2 linked regions of the Paraneptunicella aestuarii genome follow. Each later gene encodes a partner of the first gene's protein in a complex. Links are inferred from orthologs where the notes say so. Each region holds a gene or a part of one and is shown in the gene's direction. Other genes may lie near its edges.

Region 1 (16,673 bases):
AGTTTTTTTACGTTTTCGGCAGACCCAACATCAAAGCCAACCATTGTCCCGTTTCCATTGGTTGCTGGCTGCTTATCAAAGGGTATAGCGATTGCGAATGTAAAATGCTCATTTTGCCAATATACCATTCTGTCTGTTGCTAAAACCTGATTAATACCAATGTTGGCAAAAAGGGAATCGTAGAATTGAGTTGCAGCGTCCATGTCGTTTGTTCCAACAACAAAATAGTTCATTTTCATATCGTTCGTCTCTTGGTTTTTAGGGGAATATTTCGGAGGGGCGGCAGCCTAGTTTAAGGAGAGTTTATTTGTCAAGTTGCTTTGCTGGTAAGGCGTAAAATATATGCAAAATTGCATCAGCCGTTGATTTTGAGGTTGTGTAGCGAAAATTTTCCTGTTTTAAATTTACCGTTAATTCATTTTTGGCATTCATTTTCAATTCTTGTTTGTCGTACAATAACGACACCTTTATAAACGTTTCAATGTTGTGAATATCCGTCCCCAGCCTCCAATTCTTTGTCTTTCTGACAGCCAGCTTCTATTCTGGAAACGTGATGGTGAGCTGTTCCTTAAACAGTTATTGCGCTATGTCCATTCACCACAACCTAAAGCGGCTTATATCGGTGCTTCTAATGGTGATATAGAAGAGTTCTTTGAATTGTTTGTTGCTGCTATGGAAGGTATTGGCATTACCGATTGTCGCATGATCAAGTCGTCATTTGATGAAGAGGATGAGCACTATTTAAGTCAGGCTGACATTGTGTTGTTGGCTGGCGGCGATGTGCTGGCCGGGTGGCAAGTGTTTGAAGAAACCGGAATGAAACAGGTTATTCTGGAGCGGCAAGAAGCGGGTGCTTTGTTAATCGGTGTATCGGCGGGTGCGATCCAATTGGGAATGCATTGGCGAGTGACGCATATGTCGGGTGCGGTTGCTTTGCTTCCCATGTTGAAGTTGCTGCCTTTTACTATTGATGTTCACGATGAAAAGCAACGTTGGCGCAATTTAAAGGATACCGTGAGTTTGAATGGCAAGGGTAATGTGCCAGAGTTTCAAGGATATGGTATTCCCAGTGGCGGAGGTTTGTTCTATTTTCCTGATGGTACGGTTCAAGCTATTCGTCATGATTTGGTACGGCTAAGTGTTGTTGATGGTGAATTGGAATACGAACAGGTACAGCCTTTAAATGAGCAGTTAACCTTTCAGATGCATTAGAGTAATTGTTTTCTCGTTGAGAACTGGTTATTGTAGGCCGCAGTTTTTCCTTACATGTCAAGAAATTGATACTCCCCTCTTTGTTATTGTCTACAATATCTCTCGATCTTCTTAATTAAAGTGGTACAATCCGCTCCCATTAAACTTAATTGTCTGACAATCTTGGTTTGAGCCTGGAGCTCATACGAAACTTATACGATGAGAAGAACTGCAGTATGACAAGAACAGAAGAACTGTTTCTCGCTTTAAGGCAACAAATTGTTGAAGGCAAGATCCCTCATGGTCACAAAATCAGTGAGCCTGAGCTTGCCAATCAATTTCAGGTAAGCCGCAGTACATTGCGTGACGCTTTAGCTCGCCTCAAGAGTATTGGATTGTTAGTCAGTCAGCCCAACGTTGGCTACAGCGTTATTTCTCTTTCCACAGAACATCTGATGGAAATTTTCTATGTCAGGGAAGCGTTGGAAGGTATGGCGTGCCGTTTGGCTGCAAGCAATATCACTCAGGAACAATTACAGAATTTGCGAGACCTGCTGGAATCCCATGAAAGTAGTGTGCAGTTAAAAAGTGGCGTGGCCTATATTCAGGAAGAGCGCGATCTGGATTTCCATTTTGTGATTGTTCAGGCAAGTCACAACCCGATGCTAATCGATCTTTTGTGCGAGAAGCTCTACTTTTTAGTTCGTATGTATCGTTATCAGTTTGGCATGGTAAGTGACCGAGCCAAGCGTGCATTTTTTGAACATCAACATATTGTACATGCATTGTCTGTTGGAGATGGGGAGCTTGCTGAGTTTCTTATGAGAAGACACATCTCGGCTTCTCGAGACAATGTTGAACGTAACCTGTTAGTTAATAAAGGAGTCATATCATGAGCAATTCTGCTGGATTGCGCTTCAGAGAAGCGTTAGAGGCAAATTCTCCGTTGCAAATCGTTGGAACGATCAATGCCTATTGCGCCATCATGGCTGAAAGAATTGGTCACAAAGCGATTTATTTGTCTGGCGGTGGTGTCGCAAATGCGTCTTATGGTTTACCTGATTTGGGTATGACCTCTTTGAATGACGTTCTAGCCGATGCAAGCCGTATTACTTCTGTTACCGATTTACCTTTGTTGGTTGATATCGACACAGGCTGGGGCGGTGCATTTAATATTGCCAAAACAGTGAAAGATATGATCCGCGCAGGTGTTGCAGCGGTTCATATTGAAGACCAGGTCGCCCAAAAGCGTTGCGGGCATCGTCCTAATAAAGAAATCGTGAGTCAGGATGAAATGGTTGACCGTATTAAAGCGGCGGTTGATGCTCGTACTGATGAAAACTTCTTCATCATGGCGCGTACCGATGCGTTTGCGCAAGAAGGCTTGGATAAAGCGATTGAGCGTGCTGCGGCTTATGTGGAAGCTGGTGCTGACGGTATTTTCGCAGAAGCGGTGAAAACGGAAGAACACTATCGTCGTTTCTCCTCTGAATTGAACGTGCCGATTTTGGCCAATATTACCGAATTTGGTCAAACCGAACTGTGGAATAGAGAACAGTTGGGCGAGTGGGGCGTTGACATGGTTCTGTATCCATTGAGTGCCTTTAGAGCCATGAACAAAGCGGCTGAAGCTGTGTATCAGAATATCCTTGAAAAAGGTGATCAACGCGATGTATTGGATACCATGCAAACGCGTATGGAATTGTACGATTACCTTAATTATCACACTTATGAGCAAAAGCTGGATGCGTTGTTTGCTCAAAATAAAAACTCGTAACCCTATTATTCATCTTTGGAGCAATTATGGCTGAAAAAACTTTATCTGGCGCTGGATTGCGTGGTCAGGTAGCAGGAAAAACGGCGTTATCAACGGTTGGCGTGTCTGGCTCAGGTCTTACATATCGTGGCTATGACGTAAAAGAATTAGCTGAAAAATGTCAGTTCGAAGAAGTTGCCTATCTTATTTTGAAAGGCAAGTTACCTAATGCAACTGAACTAGCTGATTACAAAGCCAAGTTGAAAGGCATGCGTGGCCTTCCTGATGAGTTAAAACTGGTTTTAGAAAATATTCCAAAAGATTCTCACCCAATGGATGTAATGAGAACCGGTTGCTCTATGTTAGGAAATCTGGAAACAGAAATGGATTTTTCTGAGCAGCAAGACAAAGCAGACCGCTTGTTGGCATTGTTCCCTAGCATTATTTGCTATTGGTATCGTTTTGCTCATGACGGCGTAAGAATTGAAACCGAGACGGATGATGACTCTATCGGTGGACACTTCTTGCACATGTTACACGGCAAGCCAGCTTCTGATTTGCATGTTCAGGTAATGCATGTGTCATTGATTCTGTATGCAGAGCACGAGTTCAATGCGTCTACTTTCACTGCGCGCGTGTGTGCTTCTACATTATCTGATTTGCATTCTTGTGTTACTGGCGCGATTGGTTCATTGCGTGGTCCTCTTCACGGTGGCGCAAACGAAGCTGCTATGGCAATGATTTCACAGTGGAATTCTGCTGATGAAGCTGAAGCGGGCATTATGCAGATGTTGGCTAATAAAGATAAAATCATGGGCTTTGGTCATGCTATCTACCGTGAATCAGACCCGCGTAATGAGATTATCAAAGGCTGGTCTGAGAAATTAGCGCAAGAAGTGGGTGATGATGTACTTTATCCTGTTTCTGTTCGTTGTGAAGAAGTGATGTGGCGCGAGAAGAAACTATTCTGTAACGCTGACTTTTTCCATGCCAGTGCTTATCACTTCATGGGGATTCCCACTGAATTGTTCACACCAATTTTCGTTATGTCACGTTTAACGGGCTGGGCGGGTCACGTATTTGAACAGCGTGCCGACAACCGTATTATTCGTCCTTCAGCGGAATATACGGGTGTTGACTTGCGTTCTGTTGAATCTATGGACTCAAGAGCCTAATTGTTACCAAGTTTTTTCTTGTTGGTAACAAAAGGAAATACAGCAAATGTTGGCAGGGACGCCAACATAAGCCATATTGTTTGTCTGTTGTTTTATTCCACCTAAAGGGCAAACAGGTATGTTTACATCCAATTTATTTTCACGTTTTGCGTTAATTCTCTTATTCACCGCTTCTTTTCCATTTACTGCATTGGCAAACACTTCAAATCAAAGCTCACATTCAATTCCTAACCAAATCGGGGTGTTGGGGCATGGGCGCATTAGTGTGGAGCCTGATTTGTTTCATTTTAATGTGCTATTGGAAGAGAAAGGTACATTGGTCACTAAACTTAATCAGGTGTTGTCCAGTAAAAGTGAGAACATTGTTAACGAATTGGTTAAAGGTGGAGTGAACATTCAGGATATACAGTCCATGCATGTTCAATTGCAACCTTGGTACGAATACACCAACAATCGAAGAGAACAGCTTGGTTTTTCTCTGACTCGGGTGATTAAGGTCAGAGTTAAGGAAATAAGTAAGTTTGATCAGTTAATTGATCGAATAATCAAGGCTGGGGCTACGGGTATAGAGGACTTTCATTATTCAGTTTCTCAACCGCAAATGAATTATCTGGATGCGCTGGATTTAGCCATTGTTGATGCACGCTTAAGAGCTGAGCGTATTGCCAATGGTATAAAAGCTAAAGTTGGAGATGTTATTAGCGTTACTGAAAGAGGCGTTTCCAGTGTTGTACCACTTAAAGCACAGCGCATGGAGCTTGCTGATAGCAGCGGTGGTTATGTGCCAGGACAGGTGGATATAACGGCTGAAGTAGAAGTGATTTTTGAGTTGAAAAAATGACACTGAACGCCATATAGGGGTAATCCTGGATATATAGAGAAAATCAGTTGCATTTGTCCGGGATTTGAGTCTAATAACGGCTCGCTGAAATCGAGCATTGACTTGAATATTTATTAATCAGAGTTTTGTTATGGCTAAAAGTAAAGCGCAACTATATGAAGAATTAGTCCTGGAAACATCGGGCTTGCTAGAAGGTGAAACGGACATGATAGCCAACCTGGCTAATGTGAGCGCTTTGATTTGGAATAAGTTGCCACAAGTAAATTGGGCTGGTTTTTATCTTTTAAAAGGCGATGAATTGGTCTTGGGACCATTTCAGGGCAAACCTGCTTGCGTAAGAATTCCCATTGGCAGAGGGGTGTGTGGAACTGCTGCTAAAACCCTTAAGCCGCAACTTATTGCTGACGTGCATCAGTTTGAAGGACATATCGCCTGTGACCAGGCTTCTAACTCAGAACTTGTGATACCGGTTATCGTAAAGGGTGAGTTGAAAGGTGTACTTGATCTTGATAGTCCGGATTTTGCCCGTTTTGACAAGGAAGACCTGAGTGGTCTTCAACAAGTCGTTAATATTGTTCAGGATAGCTTATCTTGAAATCATTGATCGACATTCACGTTGCTCTCTCAACCCCAGACGATATGGACGTTTGGGATGACCGTGCAGAGGAAGCCTCGGATCGTTTAAATGACTTGCTATTTATGCTCTACGATCGCGCTGATGATGACTCATCAGTCGAGCAATTAGAGAAGCAAATCCAAAAAGTATGGGAAATCTGGCTTGAAGATGAACATTTATTGGATATTGATATGCAAGATTTAAGTGATTGGGTTGACCATTTGCTGGCAACTTGGGATGATGCAGATTCCTATGAACCTGAATAAACTTGATACTGTATCTGATGGATAGTCCTGAGAAGTTTTCCAATAGCAAAGAAGTGATTGCATTTCTTGTTGAATCTTTCCCAATGTGTTTCTCTCTTGAGGGAGAAGCAAAACCCTTAAAAATAGGTATTTTCCAGGAATTGGCTGAAGCGCTCAAAGATGAAAAGCGTTTAAGCAAGACCTTGTTGCGTAGTTCTTTGCGCCACTACACCAGTAGCTGGCGTTACCTGCATTCCGTTAAAGAAGGTTCTAATCGTGTTGATTTGAAAGGCGATGTGGCGGAAGTGGTTGAAAAAGAACATGCTGATCATGCCTTGTTACAACTTAAAGAGAGTAAACAAAAGGTTGCTGAACGCCGTAAACAAGAGGCACCTAAAGCTAAAAATGTTAAGAAAAAGGACAATTTTAAGCAAAAAGGTGACAATCCCACTAAACTGAATGGAACTTCTGCGCAAAAATCCAGACCCAATAAAGAAGTGCCTCAGAAGTTATTACCCGAGCAATTGGTTGCTGGAACAGAAGTCACAGTAAAAGTGGGTAAGGTTCCAATGCCTGCAGTGATAACTAAAGTTGGTAAGGATGGTATTCAAGTGCAACTACAATCTGGAATGCAAATTAAGGTTCAAGAGGATACGTTGCGTTTGGCTCGTGCTAAAAGGTCATAATATGAAAAACCTGTATCGCATCTCGGTAGCTTCTGCTTTTTTAGCGTTAAGTTCTGGTGCTGGTGCCGTTAATCCGGCTCCCTCAAATTTTGAGATCCCTGTATTGCAGCAAGAGACACAGCATGCTGTGGCAGCTAAGCGTACATCAGCTCAGTTTTTGCGTACCCACTTTAAAAAGATAGAACTCGATGATGCCTTTTCAGGTGTGATTTATGATCGTTACTTAAAGTCCCTCGATTCAAGCAAGAGCATTTATCTAAAATCCGATGTTCTTGAATTGCAGAAGTATCGAGACAGTTTTGATGAAGCGTTGCTTAAAGGCAATTTAACCAATGCTTACAAAATGTATCAGAGCAATTTGGAAAAGCGGGTGGAGCGATATCAGTTTGCTTTGTCCTTGCTGGAAAAAGGCTTTGATTTCAATAAAGCGGATGACAAGTATTACTACGACAGGGAAGACGCTGATTGGGCGAAAGATAAAGCTGAATTAGATGAGCTTTGGCGTCAGCGTGTTAAATATGATGCGTTGAACCTTAAACTGGCAGGAAAAAACAAGGACGAAATTAAAGACTTACTTGAAAAACGTTATCAACGAGCGTTAAAACGCTTGTCTCAAACCAAAAGTGAAGACGTTTTTCAAACTGTCATGAATGCGTTTGCTCGTAGCATTGAAGCGCATACCAGTTATTTATCTCCCCAAAGTGCTGATCGCTTTAACATGGAGATGAACTTATCTTTTGAAGGGATTGGTGCGGTATTACAGGTGGAAGATGACTTTACGGTGATCCGTAGCATTATTCCTGGTGGCCCTGCAGATCTATCCAATAAATTAAAACCGAAAGATAAAATTATTGGTGTTGCCCAGGATGGCGAAGATTTCGTTGATGTTATTGGTTGGCGTCTTGATGAAGTTGTTGACTTGATTAAAGGTCCTAAAGGCACAGATATTCGTTTGCAGGTACTGAAACCTTCTCAGGAAGGCGAGCCAATGGTACTGAACTTGACTCGCGACAAAATAAAACTGGAAGACAGGGAAGCCAAATCCAAAGTTGTTATTCCTGAATCTGGCTCACATCAGGGTAGAAAAGTGGGGGTGATAAGCATTCCTTCTTTCTATAACAACCTCAGTGTTGACGTTAAAAGAGAGATTGATGCACTTAAAACTCAAGATGTTGAAGGCATTATTGTCGATTTGCGTGGCAATGGCGGCGGTTCTTTAACGGAAGCCATTTTGGTGTCTGGCCTGTTTATTGATAGTGGCCCGGTTGTTCAGGTGCGCAACGCTGCAGACCGTATTAATGTGCATAATGATACTGATGGTGAAATTTATTATTCCGGCCCTTTAACAGTGTTGGTTGATCGTTATAGTGCATCAGCTTCAGAGATTTTCGCAGCGGCAATGCAGGATTACGGTAGAGCCTTGATTGTTGGTGAGCAAACCTTTGGTAAGGGGACTGTACAACAGCATAGAGGTTTGGGACGTATTTATGATTTGTATAGTAATCCTCTAGGTCATGTGCAGTACACTATCGCCAAATTTTATCGAATTAATGGTGATAGCACTCAACATAAAGGTGTAATTCCTGACATCCTTTTACCTAGCCCTATAGATGCGGCTGAATGGGGTGAGAGTCAGGAAGAAAATGCCTTGCCGTGGGACACTATTGAGCGAGCCAATTACGCTACATTTGGCGATCCTGAAACGGCTTTGAATCAGGTTGAAAAGCTACATGAGAAGAGAGTGTCTGCTGATCCTGAGTTTGCTTACATTTATGCTGATATTCAGGAATACAAGGAATTAAAGGACAAGAATTACTTTTCTTTGGTTGAGTCTGAGCGCTTAGCGCAAAAAGATGAGCGTGAGAAGAAAGATTTACAACGTGCAAACGAACGTTTGAAGCGTATGGGTAAAGAACCCGTTGCTTCGTTGGATGACTTGCCTGAAGATTTTGAAAGTCTGGACGCGTATCTTGATGAAACAGCACAAATTACTTTGGATGTTATTCAGACGGGTAAGTATGCCGTGAACACCAATTCCTGATTCAGAAGATCATATTGATTCCAAAAGCGAGCTCAAGTGGCTCGCTTTTTTGTGTCTGGTGAAAATTAGGAATGAGAGCCGGGGAGAGTGATTAATCGTCGTTTGGTAATAAATATCCTGATATGAGCTCAACTTCTCACATATTGATATCCATGAACCGAAAAGTTTGCATATTTGTATACAAATAATTTCAGTATAAATCTGTTAAATATTAGTTAAATTGGGTAGCATCACCGCTCTTTGTAAGCACGTCCTGATAATTACAACAATCAGCACCAGGAACTCTGCATGGCATCATTGATATTTGGAAATGGGTTCAGTGTGTCGCTATTGAAATATCAATGAATAGAGTTATGAGCCTGATTGCAATAAATGGGTAGAGATTAATGAATAATAGGGGTGAGTTTTCCTCCAGGTTGGGATTTATTCTGGCTGCGGCTGGGTCGGCTGTTGGATTAGGAAATATATGGGGATTCCCCACTCAGGTGGCCAGTAATGGTGGTGCCGCTTTTGTTTTGGTGTACCTGGTTTTAGCTTTCTTGCTGGCTTATCCGGTACTGATGGCTGAATTGGTGATTGGTCGAGCAACGCGTTCAAATACGGTTGACGCTCTGGAAAAAATATCGGGCTCAAAATGGGCTAGAGGTGTTGGTTTTTGGGGCTTTATCACAGTTTCATTGATTCTTTCCTTTTATGCCATTGTAGCAGGTTGGATGATTGCCTACTGTATTAAGGCGCTGACCGATATTCTAGGCATGGTTGAAATTTCGACCTGGTTGACTGAATTCTCTTCATTACGTAATTGCTTATTTAGCACTTTGTTTATCATTATGACTGCCGGGATTGTCAATGGCGGCGTGAGTGATGGAATTGAAAAATGGTCTGTACGTTTAATGCCGACCCTCTTTTTAATCATTGGCGTACTTATCGTCTATGTTGCGACTCTGGATGGTGCAGGTGAAGGGTTAAAAGCCTATTTGCAACCTGATTTCTCTGCTGTTTTTAATGCCGATTTGCTTATTAGCGCCATGGGGCAAGCGTTTTTCTCTATGTCGTTGGGTGTTGGGACTATGTTGGTCTACGCCTCTTACGTGAGTGATAAGGAAAACCTGCCAATGTTAGGTGCTTCAGTTGCATTGGTTGATATTGGTGTGGCGATTCTGGCTGGTTTGTTAATTATTCCTGCTATGTACGTGGCACTGCACAACGGTGTTCAAATCTTTAATGATTCCGGAGAGTTGATCGAAGGTGGGCAGCTTATTCTTACTGTACTTCCTGCCACCTTTGAAACGATGGGGTCTATTGGCAATATTATTGCTTTTGCTTTCTTCGCCTTAATGATTATTGCCTCGTTAACGTCTTCTATTTCCATGCTTGAAGTCCCAGTGTCTTACGTTGTGGAAGACATGGATATCAACCGTCATAAAGCGGTTTGGGTTATTGCTGCGGTAATCGCGATTGTCAGCTGTATTATTGCCATCAACTTTGAGACCTTGTTTGAGTTGGTGGTGTCGATGACCACTGAATACAGCCAGCCTCTGCTTGGCTTAACGCTATGTGTGTTTGTCGGTTGGTTGTGGAATCGAAATAGTAAGTTGGAAGAATTGAAAAAAGGCTATGACAATATAGAACAAAGCCTGTTTTGGAAAATTTGGCCTTGGTATGTGAAATTTGTCTGCCCGGTTATTATTTTGATGATGTTTATCCACTCATTGTAGACAAGTTCATTTCAATCTGGTGGTGAACTGATATACATTTGCAGTTCACCGCTGTCAGCGTTTTCCTCAAGAAGTATAAAAAGAGTTCAGCTAATGACTAAAACACATAAAGAACCATCGCTACTCGACTCCCTTATTCCCATCGTTATTCTGGTTATCATGCTATCGTTTTCCGTGATTTTATTCGGTAGCGATTCCTCTTATGGCCCTAATCAGATTGCCTTGCTTTTGGCGATGGGTATCAGCGCAATAATCGGATTAAAGAATGGCTTTAAATGGCATGAAATTGAAGACGGAATTGTGAGAGGGATCACGGTTTCTCTTGGTGCGATTCTGATCCTGCTGGCCGTTGGTTCGTTAATTGGGACATGGTTATTGTCGGGAACTGTACCGACACTGATTTACTTTGGTTTACAGTTGCTTGAGCCTTCATTGTTCTACGCCGCATCAAGCATTATATGTGCAATTGTGGCTATGAGTATTGGCAGCAGCTGGACAACGGCTGCAACTGTAGGTGTTGCTTTAATGGGCGTTGCCAATGGTATGGGAATGGACGAAGCCATTACCGCTGGCGCAATCGTATCGGGCGCCTATTTTGGCGATAAAATCTCTCCCTTATCTGAAACAACTAATCTGGCACCTGCGGTAGCCGGGACAGATTTGTTTGAACATATTCGTTACATGCTTTGGACGACCATTCCCAGTATTTTAATTGCGTGGGGCTTGTTTGTTATTGTCGGTATAAATGGCGCTTCTAATGCGTCTTCTGAGCGTATTGAAGAAATGCAGGCGTTGTTAGAGCAGGAATTTAATATTGGCTGGCCAATGTTGATCCCATTATTTGTTTTGCTGACTTTAGCTATACGCAAAATGCCTGCATTTCCTGCGGTTTCTATCGGCGCTCTACTTGGTGGTATTTGGGCGATTATCTTCCAGCCAGATGTGATTAATGATGTTGCCAGCCGTAGCGGCATGGAAAGTTATGGTGGTATTACTGTGGTGTGGAAAACCCTGTATGCCGGGGTTGAGTTCAATACGTCTAATGCTGATTTGAACGACCTTCTGAGCGGTGGCGGTATGGCCAATATGTTGAATACTATTTGGCTGATTATGTGTGCATTAACCTTTGGTTCGGTACTGGAAAAAGTGGGGTTGTTGAAGCGCGCTGTGAGCGCTTTCCTAAAAGGTGCAACTTCGGCAGGAGACATGGTAACGCGCACCATTCTAACCTGTTTTGGTACGAACCTGATTACAGCTGATCAGTACATGTCTATCATCATGCCGGGTCGTATGTATAAAGATGAATTTAAAAAGCGTGGCCTACACCAGTTGAATTTGTCTCGTAGTCTGGAAGATGGGGGAACGCTGACGTCTCCGTTAATTCCCTGGAATACCTGTGGCGCTTATATGCACAGCGTATTGGCGGTTCATCCTTTTGAGTATATTTTCTACACCTTCTTTAACTTGATAAATCCTGTTTTAGCCATCATTTATGCTTTTGTTGGAATAAAAATCCTACGCTTGGATCCACCCGAGGCATTTTCACAGGAAATGCCGGACAAGCTGAACCAAACTATAGAAAGCAAAACGAATTAGGCTGATATCAGGAGTTTATTGATGAGTGATGAGCGTTCTGTTACCTCTAACGCCCCGATAGCAAAAAAGCGTAGCGATTATCAAGTCCCCGATTTCTTTATCGAACAGGTGGATATGACATTTTGGTTAGAACCGAGCGAAACTCGGGTACTTACCAAAAGTAAAGTGCGCCGCAATGGTGATCACCAACGACCTTTAGTGCTTGATGGTGATGATCTTGAATTGTTGAAGGTTTCTATCAATGGCATTGGTATCAATACTTATCAATGTTCAGAGAAACAGTTGAGCATTGCTTACGATGCCAATGAATTTGAGTTGGAAATTGAAACTCAGATAAACCCAGCCAGTAATACCAGCCTGGAAGGTTTGTATTTATCTAACAATACCTTCAGCACTCAATGTGAAGCGGAAGGCTTTCGCAAAATTACCTATTTCCTCGACAGGCCAGACGTATTGGCAACCTATCAGGTAACTGTTCACGCAGATAAGCAAAAGTATCCTTATCTGTTATCCAACGGTAATTGCATAGCAAAAGGTGAGGGCGACAACGGAACTCATTGGGTAACCTGGCAAGATCCTTTTAAAAAGCCATGTTATCTGTTTGCGCTGGTCGCGGGTGATTTCGACTTGGTTGAAGATAAGTTTGTCACTCAGTCTGGTCGTACTATTGATTTACAGTTTTTCGTAGATAAGGGCAATGCAAGCCGAGCTGGGCATGCCGTTGAGTCTTTGAAAAAAGCCATGCGTTGGGATGAAGAGACCTTTGGTCTGGAATATGATCTGGATATCTACATGGTTGTCGCCGTGGATTTCTTCAACATGGGCGCGATGGAAAACAAGGGATTGAACATCTTTAACAGTAAGTGTGTTCTGGCTGATCCTGAATCCGCGACCGATGAAGATTATTTCAATATTGAATCCATTATTGGACATGAATACTTTCACAATTGGACAGGTAACAGAGTGACCTGTCGCGATTGGTTTCAGCTGAGTTTAAAAGAAGGGCTAACGGTATTTCGGGATCAACAGTTCAGTTCTGATATGTCTTCACCGGTAACGACGCGTATTAGTCAGGTTAAGTTGATCAAAGAACGTCAGTTTGCAGAAGATTCCGGCCCAATGTCTCATCCTATTCGCCCTGACGAAGTCATTGAAATGAATAACTTTTATACGGTGACGGTTTACGACAAAGGCGCGGAAGTTATTCGTATGATGCATACCATGTTAGGTAAAGACGGATTCCGTCGAGGCATGGATTTGTATTTCGAGCGTCATGATGGGCAGGCTGTTACCTGTGATGATTTCGTTAATGCTATGCAAGATGCCAACAATGTGGATATGAGCTTGTTCCGTCGTTGGTATGGGCAGTCGGGTACGCCCGAGGTGTCTGTGAAAGAGATTTATGACGCTGAACAACAGATTTATCGTATTGAGTTAAGCCAGCATACGCCAAAAACAGCGGATCAGGCGCATAAACAGGTATTGCATATTCCGGTGGATATGATGCTGTTGAATGCTCGGGGTGAAGCAGAGGCTCTGGATCAGGATGGCAACACATCAACCGTGCTGGATTTATGTGAATCAAAGCAGTCTTTTGAGTTCCATGGCATAAAAGAAAAGCCTGTACTGGATATTTTCAGAAGCTTTAGTGCGCCTGTAAAAGTTCACTTTGAGCAATCAACGCAGGATATGGCAGCGATAATGTTGCATGCCCGTGATGATTTTTCTCGCTGGGAAGCCAGTCAAAGCCTGTTCACCAATGCGATTCTGGATGGAGTTAAACATCAGGGAGTCATTGCTGATAACAAAATTGCCTTCATTCTGGATTGCCTTCAACAATTGCTTCAAAACAAACCTGATGATTTTGCGTTATTGGGTGAAATGTTATCTGTGCCCAGTTACGATAGTTTGGCGCAGAAGATGGCTGTTGTTGATGTTGAGGGGATCCTTGCTTCCCGTCAGCTAATGCAGGATAGCATTGCTGATGCATTAGTTGATGAACTCCATGCGGCTTATAGCTTATGCAGAAATGACGGATATGCCTATCAACAGGAGCAAATTGCTAATCGACGTCTAAGTAATGTGTGTTTGACTTATTTGGCGAAAGGCCAACAAGGAGAGTCATTGCTACTGCAACAGTTTGAACGCTCCGACAACATGACCGATACCTTGGGCGTACTTAAAGCCGCTCGCCGATATAATGTCCCTGTTTTTGAAAAGCTGATGTCTCAGTTTGAAAGCAAGTGGCATGATGATGTGTTGGTGCTGGATAAGTGGTTTAGCCTTCACGCAGGAGCTGAAACTGATGATATTTTGGCCAAGCTCGATTTGTTGACGGCTCATGCGCATTACAGTAACAGTAATCCAAACCGGATCCGGGCTGTAGTTGGAACATTTGCCTTCTTTAATACTTCGGGATTCCACAACATGAATGGTAGTGGATATCGTTACGTTGCTGATGCAATTATTCAGCTTAATCGTATTAATCCTCAAGTTGCCTCTCGTCTTATTACACCGTTAAGTGAATGGCAGCGTTATGGCGAAGATAGACAAGATTTGATGAAAGGGGAGTTATTACGTATAGCTGATCAGCCTCATTTAAGTCCCGACTTATATGAAAAAGTCAGCAAGGCATTACATTTTTAACAAAACTGATTGATGCCATGGCGACATACTTTTTCAATATCAGTTTAAGCTATCCTGAATGTGAGAATTTATACCAGCCCGGTATTAACTCAGTTCTTATTCGTTCTGAATCAGGGGAGCGTGTTCAGCTCCCTACCTCTAATTTACGTCCATTTGTTAGCCGAATCGGGATCAAAGGGCGTTTTCGACTTGTGATAAATGCGCAAAATAAAGTAGAGTCCTTCGAAAAAATAGCGTGAGTCGAATCCTTTAGTTTTTATTTTACAGCCACTTACCCTAAGATAGGGGAAGTATCTGCAACTGGTAGGATTTGTTCTTGCGAAAGCATTAAAATGATGTAATTATTTTGTTAACCATTTTCAGTGTGGTATTTGACTAAATTTCGCACGCGAAATCTGGTTTTGGCTAATGTGAACGTTTGAGTGTCTGATCAAATGATTAACAATTCGCCAAATTCCGGGTTAACGTTAAAAATGTTTATAAGAAGAGCACACCAACCCATCCTGCACAGACAGGGGAGAATTAATAATATGAAAATAGGGTCTCGTATCATTAAAATGTCACCACTGGCATTGAGTATGGCTGCCGCTTTATCAGCTACTGCTCCAGCTCACGCCGTTGAGTGGAGTTCTGGTGACTTAAAGGTTTCATTTGATTCCACGTTTTCACTCGGTATCGGTATTCGTGCTGAAGAAAGGGATTACGATAAAATAGGTAAGAGTAATCTGGCCAATCTTGATTGGACAGGTTACAACATGGCGAGCAACATCATCTACTCAGGTGAAGACATCTGGGCCATCAACAGTGATACGGGGGCTTATTCCTCCAATGCCGATAACGGTAACCTGAACTATGATAAGGGCGACTTATTCTCATTGCAGTTTAAGGGCGTTCACGAGTTAAACCTTTCCTATAAAAATGTTGGTGCTTTCGTACGTGGTATGTACTTCTACGATTTCGAAATGGCTGACAGTGATCGCGCATGGACTAACTATTTAAGTGGTCAGTTGCCAGGTGGTGATACACCTAATGACCCTTGTTCAGATCCAGATGCTGACGACAATTTATGTAAAGACATTCGTTTCCTTGACGCCTTTGTCTATGCGGATTTCGATATCGGAGAAATGCCGGTTACTGTACGTGTAGGCGATCAGGTAATTAGCTGGGGTGAAAGTACCTTTATCCAGCACGGTATTAACAATATCAACCCGGTAGACGTTGCTCGTGCTACTGCTCCTGGTGCTGAGTTGAAAGAAGTGTTCATTCCAGTAGGTACTATTTTCGCGTCTATCGGCGTGACTGATACTATTGGTTTGGAAATGTACTATCAGTACGAGTGGGACAGAAGTGTTTTACCCGTTTCAGGTAGTTACCTTTCTACTAACGACTGGGCAGGTGATGGCGGTTATTTAAATAATATCCAATTAGCATTTACCCGTAACCCAGATATCGATTCTGCATTCCTTACTGCATCTTTGAATGCTTTAGGCGATAACATTCGTGCAGGTTTGGATCCGGTTTCAGCGGGGGCTGCTTTACTGGCTCACGCAACCAAAGTCGGTCTAAGACCTTATGGCGATGCTTTCTATAATGATGCTGATGACCAAGGTCAATACGGTGTTAAATTAAGCTACATTTCTGAAGATTTGAATGATACCGAGTTTGGCTTCTATTACATGAATTATCATGCCAAGCGTCCGGTATTTTCTGGTATAGCCGCTAATTATACGGCGAGTGGTTTGGCTCAAGGTGTGAGTTACCTTGCGAATAACACCATTACTGAACAGAACATCACTGATATTGCAGCGTTCCCTCAAGCACAGGCTTATTTCCCAGAAGATATTAAGCTTTATGGTTTGAGCTTTAACACTAACGTTGGTGAAACCTCTTTAGCGGGTGAGATCGCTTTTCGTCAAGATGAGCCGTTGCAGATTGATGACGTAGAAACCTTATATGCGGCTTTCCCTGAGCAGCTAGCTGCTGCCGGTTTGCGTCCTGATTTGGCGGGGATTTCCCAATATGACAATTGGGTTGGCCATGCTCCTGAACCTGGCGAGTTCATTCAAGGTTACATTACTTCTGATACTGTTCAGGCACAGGCAACTATTACTCACTTGTTTGGCCCGACCATGGGTACAGACAACCTGATCTTCCTGGCGGAA
Region 2 (3,524 bases), 1.1 Mb from region 1 along the record:
GAAGTAGGCAAAACTTACCATGGTAAAGTGACGCGTATCGTTGATTTCGGTGCATTTGTTGAAGTATTGCCGGGCAAAGAAGGCTTGGTTCACATTTCACAAATCGCTCATGAGCGCGTAAACAAGGTTTCTGACTACTTGCAAGAAGGCCAAATGGTTGACGTGAAAGTAATGGAAATCGACCGTCAAAACCGTGTTCGCTTGAGCATGAAAGAATTGCTTGAAAAACCACAGTCTGAAAAACCTGCGGGTGACGCTGAATAAGCGCAATTAAATAAAAATAGAGAAAAGGGGAGCATGATGCTCCCTTTTTTGTCGTATTTGCCCTGCTTTTTAATAAGGAGAATATCCAATGACTCCAGAACAAATCCAACAAATCGAAGCCGGCGCTTTTCGCCGCTTGCTAAAGCATTTAGACAACAATAAAGACGTACAGAACATCGACCTGATGATCGTCGCTGATTTTTGCCGTAACTGCTTATCTAAATGGTATATGGCGGAAGCGAAAGAAATTGGTGTTGATATCGACTATGACGCAGCCCGTGAAGCTGTGTATGGTATGCCTTATAGCGAGTGGAAAGCCAACCACCAAGCTGAAGCAACACCAGAACAAATGGCTGCCTTTGAAGCTCGCCAAGCGGCTGGAAAATCGTCATAATATCGAACAGGATTGCAAGCCAGACATAGCTTGTTACATCCTGTGACAGGGAAATAACGGTTTTCCTGTTTGGCGACAATACAAAGCTTTGTATCATGTTGCGCTGCAAAAGGGGAGTGATTGTAGGCTCCCATCTGTTTTATTTGAAAGGAAATACAATGTCTCGAGTTATTAAGTTATTCGCATTAATCACCGTACTGGCTCTGTCAGGGTGTAGTTCAATGTCGAATTCCAGTAATTACGAGAGACAAATGGGCAACTTGTTACTGCCTGAGCCCAGCCCGATCAGTGCTCGTGAGCAAATGAAACTGATGCGCTTAAATCAGATCCTGAACATGCAGGAAATGAGCGCAGAACAACGTGCTGAGTTACTCTATATTCGTGGTGAGGTATACGATAGTTTTGGGTTGTGGGGGCTGGCAATGAATGATTTCAATACCGCCTTGGAACATAAACCGGATTTGGCGGAAGTCTATAACTATCTGGGTATTCATTACACTCAGGAACAAAATTTCATTCAGGCTTTTGATGCCTTCGATTCAACACTGGATATCGACCCTGAGCATAGCTTTGCTTATTTAAACCGTGGTATTGCTCTTTATTATGCCGGGCGTCAAAAGCTGGCGGTTGAGGATCTGGAAACCTTTTTAAAACACCGCGAAGACGATCCTTACCGTGTTATCTGGTTGTTCCTCGCTGAGCGTGAAGTCGATGAAAAAGCGGCCTTGGTGCATTTGGCTGAAAACCGCAAGCATATTCAAGAATCCGAGTGGGCGAAGCATCTGGTTGATTTATATCTGGGTGAAATTGATGAGATTGGCGTGCTCAACCTGCTGATGGAAAGCGTTACTAATCAGGAAATGTTGACTGAACGTTTGTGTGAGGCTTATTTCTATCTGGGTAAATATCACATGTACAACAATCGCCCCAATGTTGCCTCTAACTATTTCCGTTTGGCGTTAACCACCAATGTATACAATTTCGTCGAACACCGTTATGCGCGTTTAGAACTGGATTTGATGCGCAAGAAAACCTATGAAGGCCATTAGTGATATATTCACTTCAGGCTAACTGAAAAATCGACTTTATGGGTCTACTCCTCCAGCATCTTAAACAATATCGCAAACTACTGCTGTATTTCATTATTATGCTTTTTGCGCTGGGCAAAGTTCCGGCGAGTACAATCCTCTATCTGCCATACCTCAATCATCTTGCCCAAGCTGGCATTGAGGTTGAGCAAAATTGGTTTAAAGCCGCCGCATTAGGCGACACTCAGGCAACAGAATCCCTAATAAAACACGCTACTCAGCATCGCCAATTGTACTGGTTAACCTTGCTTGCTGAACGCGATAATGCGGAAGCTCAATACCAGCTGGCAATGATGACAGATGACAAACACCTGCGTCGTACCATGTTGCATAGCGCTGCGGAAAAAAATCATCTGGAAGCCTTGTTTGAAATTGGCCAAAGTAGTCGAGACTCTGCTTCTAAAATTCAAGCTTTTAGTCGTGCAGCGGGTTTGGAACATAAGCCTTCGCAATATGCCTTGTATCAATGGTACTGGTTACAGGGAGAATACGAGCAGGCTCTGCCCTGGTTGGCTTTATATGCAGAACAGCATGGTGAAAGTGCCCTTATTCTGGCGCGTTATTTATGGAAGATGAAGCGTTACGATGAATCCAAACAGTGGTTTTTGCGCGCTGAGCATTTAGGAGAACAAAATGCCAAACAATATCAACGGTTGATTCGGGATTACTGGCGTAAACCTTTGAAGGTTGTTCAACCTCCCGTTCCTGCCAGCCTGGAATATTGTGCGGTTCGCTTACAGTTTTTGGCGACAGGATTGGAATCCATGCGCCAAGCGGAACATTTTAAACATCGTTTTCATCAAGATAAGCGACTGGCGTCGTTACCGATTTGTATCAATCAGCCTCTCTGGATGAACAATAAACAGCTGCCTTGTCAACATCACGCTATCAATCGTAATCGTATTACCTGCGAAGTGGGGCAACTGGCTAACTACTTTAAACCGCAGGACTTCTCACATATCGTGATCTTTACCGAACAAGGGAAAGCCAATGTCAATAACGGCATTATGTACCTTGATCTGGCTGATCAATACTCGGTGTTTGTTCATGAGCTGGCACATTTTGCCGGATTTGTGGATGAATATCCTTTATCTGAAAAGTTAGCCGAACATATTTGTGTGCCCGATGCCGACCATCCAAATATCCTGGTGCAAGTGCCTGATAATGATAGTGCTCAATCTAAACCTGTGTCTGATGAGATGACGGAGAACGGTGTTCCTCAAGATGTTGAAACTCAGGAGCAAGATTCAGGTTCGAAAACGCCAAATCTGGCTTATTGGCAACAATTTGGTGAAGACCTGTCACTGACACGAGCCCGCACTTGTAATAACCACGTCAATAAAGCCTACAAGTTGTCTGGTCGTTTAACCTTTATGGAATTCCATGATCAGGAATACATCCCTCCCTTGTACCTAAAAGTCTGGCGACAGCGCTTACAATCACCGGGATACCTGGTTCCCGCTTCACTCAATATTGCCCATGCATTGGAAGACCAAGGCGACTTCAGCCGCGCTGAAATTTGGCGTCAGCACTTTATTCAATTCAGGCAGCAAGGGTTGCAGTAAGTCTATCCTGTCTTCCTTTCTATACATGAATAACGACGGAAGAAAATGCAGTGAAATAGCCAACTCCCATGCATACCCCAAGTGCGTAGCGCTATCCGGCATCCAGTTTCTATGTATAAAAAATTCACTATTGGCTGAATAAACTACAATGTAGTACAGTGTATTACATTGTAGTTGCATAGAGAAAACCGATGGGTGTAACAAGTGTGAGAA

Evidence for each region.
Region 2: the proteins of prc (region 1) and nlpI are in contact, whole or in part, in a solved structure (PDB 5WQL), measured with the Escherichia coli proteins. The link is inferred for Paraneptunicella aestuarii from one-to-one orthologs.

The regions. Positions count from the first base shown.
Region 1 is NZ_CP074570.1:2,538,219-2,554,891, reverse strand. Bases 6,105-9,031 are described here. They hold prc (carboxy terminal-processing peptidase), read left to right. Parts: upstream 6,105-6,511; coding sequence 6,512-8,551; downstream 8,552-9,031. Other genes in these bases: KIH87_RS10365 (sodium-dependent transporter), read left to right, coding at 8,938-9,031; proQ (RNA chaperone ProQ), read left to right, coding at 6,105-6,510. Outside these bases: KIH87_RS10420 (VOC family protein), read right to left, coding at 1-239; KIH87_RS10415 (hypothetical protein), read right to left, coding at 304-456; KIH87_RS10410 (Type 1 glutamine amidotransferase-like domain-containing protein), read left to right, coding at 487-1,212; KIH87_RS10405 (GntR family transcriptional regulator), read left to right, coding at 1,428-2,087; prpB (methylisocitrate lyase), read left to right, coding at 2,084-2,968; prpC (bifunctional 2-methylcitrate synthase/citrate synthase), read left to right, coding at 2,995-4,122; KIH87_RS10390 (SIMPL domain-containing protein), read left to right, coding at 4,241-4,963; KIH87_RS10385 (GAF domain-containing protein), read left to right, coding at 5,094-5,558; KIH87_RS10380 (hypothetical protein), read left to right, coding at 5,555-5,845; more of proQ, read left to right, coding at 5,863-6,104; more of KIH87_RS10365, read left to right, coding at 9,032-10,269; Na+/H+ antiporter NhaC, read left to right, coding at 10,363-11,865; pepN (aminopeptidase N), read left to right, coding at 11,887-14,511; KIH87_RS10350 (DUF2835 family protein), read left to right, coding at 14,529-14,750; KIH87_RS10345 (DUF1302 domain-containing protein), read left to right, coding at 15,042-16,673. UniProt on the Escherichia coli protein: Involved in the cleavage of a C-terminal peptide of 11 residues from the precursor form of penicillin-binding protein 3 (PBP3). May be involved in protection of the bacterium from thermal and osmotic stresses.
Region 2 is NZ_CP074570.1:1,411,670-1,415,193, forward strand. Bases 1-2,761 are described here. They hold nlpI (lipoprotein NlpI), read left to right. Parts: upstream 1-816; coding sequence 817-1,707; downstream 1,708-2,761. Other genes in these bases: pnp (polyribonucleotide nucleotidyltransferase), read left to right, coding at 1-264; KIH87_RS05980 (DUF1244 domain-containing protein), read left to right, coding at 353-658; KIH87_RS05990 (SEL1-like repeat protein), read left to right, coding at 1,746-2,761. In the rest of the region: more of KIH87_RS05990, read left to right, coding at 2,762-3,311; KIH87_RS05995 (CopG family ribbon-helix-helix protein), read left to right, coding at 3,518-3,524. UniProt on the Escherichia coli protein: May be involved in cell division. May play a role in bacterial septation or regulation of cell wall degradation during cell division. Negatively controls the production of extracellular DNA (eDNA).